Regions from separate parts of the Marinomonas sp. 15G6-16 genome, predicted to be linked through region 2. Evidence: predicted binding sites of a transcription regulator. Region 2 holds the regulator's gene; the other holds the start of a gene.
The links. The regulator FliA, encoded in region 2, starts transcription of late flagellar genes. The targets are predictions, from matches to a motif close to CTAAAGTTNNNNNNNNNNCNGCCGATA.
Positions count from the first base shown of each region.

Region 1: a site for FliA is predicted at 1,660-1,686, ahead of flgM (flagellar biosynthesis anti-sigma factor FlgM). Genes of this name have one in related genera too.

Region 1 covers NZ_CM147916.1:2,417,970-2,421,382, reverse strand. The annotation lists gene AC0L46_RS11595 (chemotaxis protein CheV) at 1-777, opposite strand, end outside; gene flgA (flagellar basal body P-ring formation chaperone FlgA) at 918-1,610, shown strand; gene flgM (flagellar biosynthesis anti-sigma factor FlgM) at 1,725-2,039, shown strand; gene AC0L46_RS11580 (flagella synthesis protein FlgN) at 2,075-2,554, shown strand; tRNA gene AC0L46_RS11575 (tRNA-Arg) at 2,689-2,763, shown strand; gene arsH (arsenical resistance protein ArsH) at 3,033-3,413, shown strand, end outside.
Region 2 covers NZ_CM147916.1:2,541,612-2,545,024, forward strand. The annotation lists gene flhF (flagellar biosynthesis protein FlhF) at 1-1,240, shown strand, start outside; gene AC0L46_RS12165 (RNA polymerase sigma factor FliA) at 1,354-2,091, shown strand; gene AC0L46_RS12170 (chemotaxis response regulator CheY) at 2,147-2,527, shown strand; gene AC0L46_RS12175 (protein phosphatase CheZ) at 2,537-3,319, shown strand; gene AC0L46_RS12180 (chemotaxis protein CheA) at 3,332-3,413, shown strand, end outside.

The sequences.
Region 1 (3,413 bases), 120 kb from region 2:
TAAGCGGCTATCGTTTCGAATCGCTGTCGTTAAGGTATAACCATCCATTTCAGGCATTTCAATATCTGAAATCACCATAGAAAATACCTCGGTAATATCTTTGCCTTCAGCTACAAGGCCTTCAAGATGATCAAGCGCTTCACGACCATCATGCAAGACAGTCGTCTCAAAACCTACTTGCTCCATACAACGCTTAATCTGCTTACGAGCAACAGATGAGTCATCAACAATAAGAATATGGTGTTTTTTGGCGTTTTCTTGAACGTTATCATCCACAATACCAGCAGATATATCCTGACGAGTCGGTGCTACTTCAGAAAGAATTTGCTCAACATCGAGGATTTCAACCATCTCTTTTTCTACCTGACACACAGCTGTCAGGTAATTGTCATTAGACAAACCTTTTGGTGGTGGCTGAATATCACTCCAGTTCATGTTCACAATTCTTTCAACGCCACGTACCAAGAACCCCTGTATACGACGGTTGTATTCAGTGATGATAACAAAACATTGATCAATATTTTCAATCGGGCTTGCACCTGTCGCTAATCCCAAATCTAAAATAGGAATTGTGCCGCCACGAATATGAGCAACACCTCGAACAACAGGTGAGCTATGAGGCATAGAGGTAAGTTTAGGGCATTGAAGAATTTCCTTCACCTTAAAAACATTGATACCGTAAAGGTGCTTACCGTTTAAGCGGAATAACAACAGCTCTAGTCGGTTTTCACCTACCAACTGCGTACGTTGATTAACAGTATCCAAAACTCCAGCCATAAACGCCTCCAAAATGTGCAAACATCATACTGAGGTATCACCTCATAATTGTTAAGTTACATCATCCAATGATAAAGTGATTTATCAGATTTTACTAACTATCTTATTTCTAACGCAATAATAAACAAAGAGAGCTAATCATGCGAATCATAAGGCTAACAATAGCCTTCTTTTGTTTCCAAGCAAGTTTAATATTTGCTGAATCTATAGAAAACCAAATTAATCACTACATAAACCAAGTAGAGATACCTCGATTACTAGAAATATACCCAGAAGCCGACGTTACGATTTCTTTAAATAACCTAGCAGCATTAAACTATTTACCTGACTGTGAAGCTGGCACCATTACAGTTACAAATCAAAGACCTGAGGCCAACAAGCGCACGACTTATGAAGTTAGCTGCGATTCGCCTGTATGGAAGTCTTATGTACCAGTCACTCAATCCATTACGATCCCAGCAATCAAAACAATTTCCCCCATCAATCGAGGACAAGAAATAAACAGAGCTAACACGGGTGTTGGCGATGTTGATATATCAACGTTAAGAGGCCAAGTTTTTACAGCAAAGAATCCACCTTACGGCCTGATTGCTTCACGCAACTTACGTATCAACACCTATATAACAGACAACTTGATCAACCAACCGACCTTAGTAAAAAAAGGCGACCTAGTGCTTATTACAGCAAGCAATGGAAACATTATAGTCAGGATGAACGGAGTTGCTTTAGAAAACGGTATAAAAGGACAACAAATACGCGTAAAAAACACCAGTTCTGAACGAATTGTATACGCCAAAGTTGTAACTAGCAGTGAGGTTCTTGTAAACTATTGAACATAGACTCGTTGGCATACAATTAATTCTCTTTTATTGTTGATTGCCACTAAAGTTTTTAGAGGCATAGCCGACAATATAGACAGGCAAATTATAAAAGGGCGGAAAAACCCAATGGCAATACATTTAACAGGTCTATCAAACCAAGGCACCATCACTAAAAGCGAACGTTCGCAGAAGGATGATGTGACTGGTAGCGCGACTGAAAGACAGAGCGCAGTAAAAAGTGGCGGAACGTTAGCTGATGACACAGTCAAATTAAGTGGTACAGCACAAACACTACAAAGCCAGCAGTCTAAGATCGGTAACTTACCAGATATCGACATGGATAAAGTAGAACAAATCAAAAAAGCCATTTCTGCAGGCGAATACAAGATAAATAGCCAGCAGCTAGCGAATAATATGGCTTCTATGGATTCTCTTTTCTAAACTGTTAATCACTTAGGTTTTAAACGGTTTAACTTATGATTCCAATTGCATCCATATTCATCAGAAGCAAAGAGACTCTCGAAAAGCTCTCTGTGCTTCTTGATGAAGAGCGCATTGCTTATAGCGCCTCAGACAGCCAAGTAATCATAGACCTATCCGAACAAAAGCAAGCCTTGCTTGATGAAATGAACCAACTTAATGAGAAAAGAGTAAACATGCTCATTAAGTTCGACATACTAGATAGAAAAAAACCAACCGAAGAAGAGTTTAAGAACTGGCTAGACCAACAAGACAGCTCTATGGATGACGTTCGTCTACTCATGAGGGAATGTGAAAGCCTACTTAGAACCTGCAAGACAAAAAACAACACCAATTCCCGCATTCTAAATACACTGCAAAAACGCAATAAACATTTATTTGAGCTTCTACAAGGCCATAGCGGAAAAAACAAAGTGTACACGGCTCGTGGTTCAACTCGCCCAATTAGCAGTAAGCAAACACTGGGCAGAGCTTAAATCAACTTAGTTAAATCTAACGATGCCTTTTTTTCACTACTCCTTTTACAACACAAAATCCTCTTTATAAACAATTGATTAGCAATCGCTAGGTTTAACCTAAAAACGAAAAGTGGTATAGTCACTCGCGAAGTGTCTCTGTAGTTAAATGGATATAATAGACCCCTCCTAAGGGTTAGTTGCAGGTTCGATTCCTGCCAGGGACACCATCCTCTTCCAAACAAAATACCTCGCTCTGCGTTATCAAAAAACTTTTCAGATATTTCATTTACTCACCTTTTAAACTCATCAAAGCAAAAAAACTGACACATCTAAGGTTTATAGTTATCAGTCTATCGGGTTCATTTAATCCACCTAATGAAAAAGCATTGACCAAACAAACAATATATGCGAAATTTCATATATATTATTTTTCATATATAAACCAAATTCAAATTACTGATTATTTGAACGGTTACACCCAACGGAAGTACCTAACATGAATCTGCCTAACATCGACAAAGACTCTTTCCACCTTCCTGATGTGGATAAAATGAAAACCTCTTCTCTTCCACACAAACCTCGCATATTACTTTTATACGGCTCATTAAGAGAACGATCTTTCAGCCGTTTAGTCGTTGAAGAATGCGCAGAGTTACTTAACGCTTACGGTGCCGAAACACGTATTTTTGACCCTCAAGGTTTACCTCAGCCAGATACAGAAGATGAATCTCACCCTAAAGTTAAAGAACTGAGAGAATTAATGATTTGGTCAGAAGGCCAAGTTTGGTGCTCACCAGAGCGCCACGGTTCAATGACCAGTATCTTCAAAAGCCAAATTGATTGGGTTCCACTGAGTATTGGCGGCGTTCGCCCAACT
Region 2 (3,413 bases):
AAAGGTACGCGATGCTGTAGGTCCTGATGCTGTTATTTTATCGAATCAACGTCTTCCTACCGGAGAGATAGAGATTGTTGCCGCTTTGGATTACGACGGTTCCCTGCCTTCTAGTATGTCCTCCAAACGCCCTGTATCTAATCACTCGCCTGAACGTCGCACGCCAAGCTCTGAATACCTAGAACGCATAGAACAAGCCAAAAAACAGCCTCTCAAAGAAGAAACTGTGTCTGACGATGAAAGTCGGGCTAAGCCTTCTTACCGTTTTGAAATGCCGCCACTATCAGAAGATAAGACAGACCCTAAAGTTGAAGAAGCGCTATCTATTCGCAATGTTGATGGTGAACGACAGATGCGTGAAATGGAGCTGGAACTAAAAAATGTTCGAGCTATGTTAGATCGTCGTCAACAAGAGGAAGATCGAGCGGATGCTAAGGTTGGCTCTGCTGAGACGAAAGCGCGACAGCAGCTACAAGGGTTGGGGTTATCAGACTTTGTTGTTTCTAGGTTAATAGATGATATTGATTTAAAAGGCCGAGAAGATGATTGGAACCGCTTGCTTGCGAATTTAGCAGACTATATTCCTGTACGTTCCAACTCTAGTGAACTTCGAGGTTGTATTGCCTTTATGGGGCCAACAGGTGTGGGTAAAACCACCTCTATCGGTAAAATTGCAGCCCAGCATGTTTTAAAACATGGTTCTGATGGTGTGGTTTTAATAACAACGGATACTTATCGAATCGCTGCCCATGAGCAATTAAAAACATTTGGTCGTATTTTAAATGTTCCTGTTGAAGTTGTAAGTGAATATTCAGACTTAAATGACGTTTTGGCGAAATATGCGGATTATCCGTTAGTGCTTGTTGATACGGCGGGTATGAATCCGAGAGACTCTAACCTTGAACGTCAGCTTCTAATGATGAAACGTGCACGCCAGAACTTGAAGAAACTTTTAGTCTTGCCTTGCACTAGTCAAAGACAAGTATTAAAAACCGTCGTTGAAATTTATTCTCAAGTTCAACTAGATGGCTGTGTTTTAAGTAAATTGGATGAGTCAGCTTCTCTTGGAGAAGCGATTAGTGTAGTAATCGAAGAAAGTTTGCCTGTTGTTTATATTGCCGACGGTCAACGTATTCCTGATGATATTGAGCCGGCTCGTGCGCATAATTTAATTAGTCGAGCGGTTTATACGGCTGAACATTATAGTCAGCTATATGGCTCATTAAAATATGGCGGGTAGAAAGGTATGGTAGTTAGTAAAAATATGTTATTACTGAAAGCGCTGCGTCAAACAATGTAGTACAGTTAGTTGACGCAACTAACTTAAATAGTAAAGGTTGCCTAGAATATTTTATGCAGACCAAGAATGGATATAACACATACTCAAAGAAAGCGACGCTCTCAATTGATGCGATTGTTGAGCAGTATGGGTATTTAGTAAAGAAAATAGCTTACCATTTGTTGGCTCGTTTGCCTGATAGTGTTGATGTCGATGATTTGACTCAAGCGGGTATGATGGGGTTGATAGAAGCCTACAAACGCTTTGAGTCAACAAAAGGGGCCAGCTTTGAAACCTACGCAGGTATTCGCATTCGTGGTTCTATGATGGACGAAGTGCGGAAGTCTGATTGGGCCCCTCGTTCTGTTCGTAGAAATGGTAGAGCTGTTACCAACGCTATTAAAGAATTAGAAGCAACTCTTGGGCGCGAAGCTGGTGATACAGAAGTCGCTGCACATATGGGAATAGGGATTGACGAATATCATGAGATGATTCAGTCCTCCATGTCGACCCAATTGTTTAGTTATGAAGAAATGCTGGATTCTGACACGAATAATCTGGAAAGCTCAGAATCCGAATTTGAAAACTCTCCTTATTCACTTGTTGAAGAAGATGGTTTTCAAGATGAATTAGCAAGAGAGATCGAAAATCTTCCAGAAAGAGAAAAATTAGTATTATCTTTATACTACAATGAAGAACTGAATTTAAAAGAAATTGGCGCTGTACTAGGCGTCAGTGAATCAAGAGTTAGTCAAATACATAGCCAAGCGGCTATGAGGTTGCGAGCTCGACTAAGTAATTGGCGAGATTAAATTATGAGTTGTGGAATATTACCTTTGGGGTGTGGAGGTTGCATTGGATAAAAACATGAAAATCCTGATTGTTGATGACTTCTCGACAATGAGACGAATCATTAAAAACTTATTACGGGATTTAGGATTTACCAATACAGTTGAAGCAGATGATGGAACAACAGCACTGCCGATACTTCAAGCTGGGTCTATTGATTTCCTAGTGACGGACTGGAATATGCCAGGTATGACAGGGATTGAATTGCTCCGAGCTGTGAGAGCAGATGAAAAACTGAAAACGATTCCTGTTTTGATGGTAACGGCTGAAGCCAAACGTGACCAAATTATTGCGGCTGCTCAAGCTGGCGTAAATGGTTATGTTGTGAAGCCTTTTACTGCCGTCGCTTTGAAAGAAAAAATTGAGAAAATATTTGAACGAATAGACGCTGCGAAATAGGAATTTTGGATGTCAAATGAATTGGGGTCTGGACTAGTGGAATTTGAAAGCCTAGTTAAAGATGGTGCTATAGAGCTTCAAAAACATATCGAAGTCGGAGACTTTGGTGGTGCAATCAAAATAATCCAAGAGTTAAGTGAAGCTCGACATAATAGCTTTTATAACGAAGTGGGTTTTTTGACGCGAAGTCTTCATGATGCCATTCGTGATTTTCAAGTTGATTCAATGGATTTGGTGTCAGGGGAAGGCGAAGCTACAACGAAAATTACAGACGCTTCAGATCGACTGAACTATGTGATTGAAACAACCAGCGCTGCCGCTAACAAAACCATGGATATGGTGGATGGTAGTGTTCCTGTCGCCAGTGAATTACAAGTCCGCGCTAAAGAGTTGCGTAAAGATTGGGGGCGTCTAATTCAAAGAGATTTGACACCACAAGAGTTCCGCGATTTGTACAAGCGAATTGATGTGTTTTTAGCATACGCTGATGAAAGCGCAACAACCTTGCATTCAAACCTCAACACGATTCTTCTAGAGCAAGGTTATCAAGATCTAACCGGTCAAGTAATTGCTAGAGTGAATGATTTAATTCGAGATGTAGAAGAAAAACTTGTGCATCTCGTCGCTGTTGCTGGACGCGTTGATAGTATCTCCGGAATTGAACACCAAGAGAAAGAGTCTGGTCACGATGATACTCGTGGTCATGGCCCAGCTATTAATAAACAAAACAACCCAGAAGTATTGAATAGTCAAGACGAAGTAGACGACTTGCTATCAAGTCTTGGTTTCTAGAAGGGGCTGAGGATGAGTTTTGAAGTCGATGAAGAAATTTTACAGGATTTTTTGGTAGAAGCTGGAGAAATCTTAGAGCAGCTTTCTGAACAAT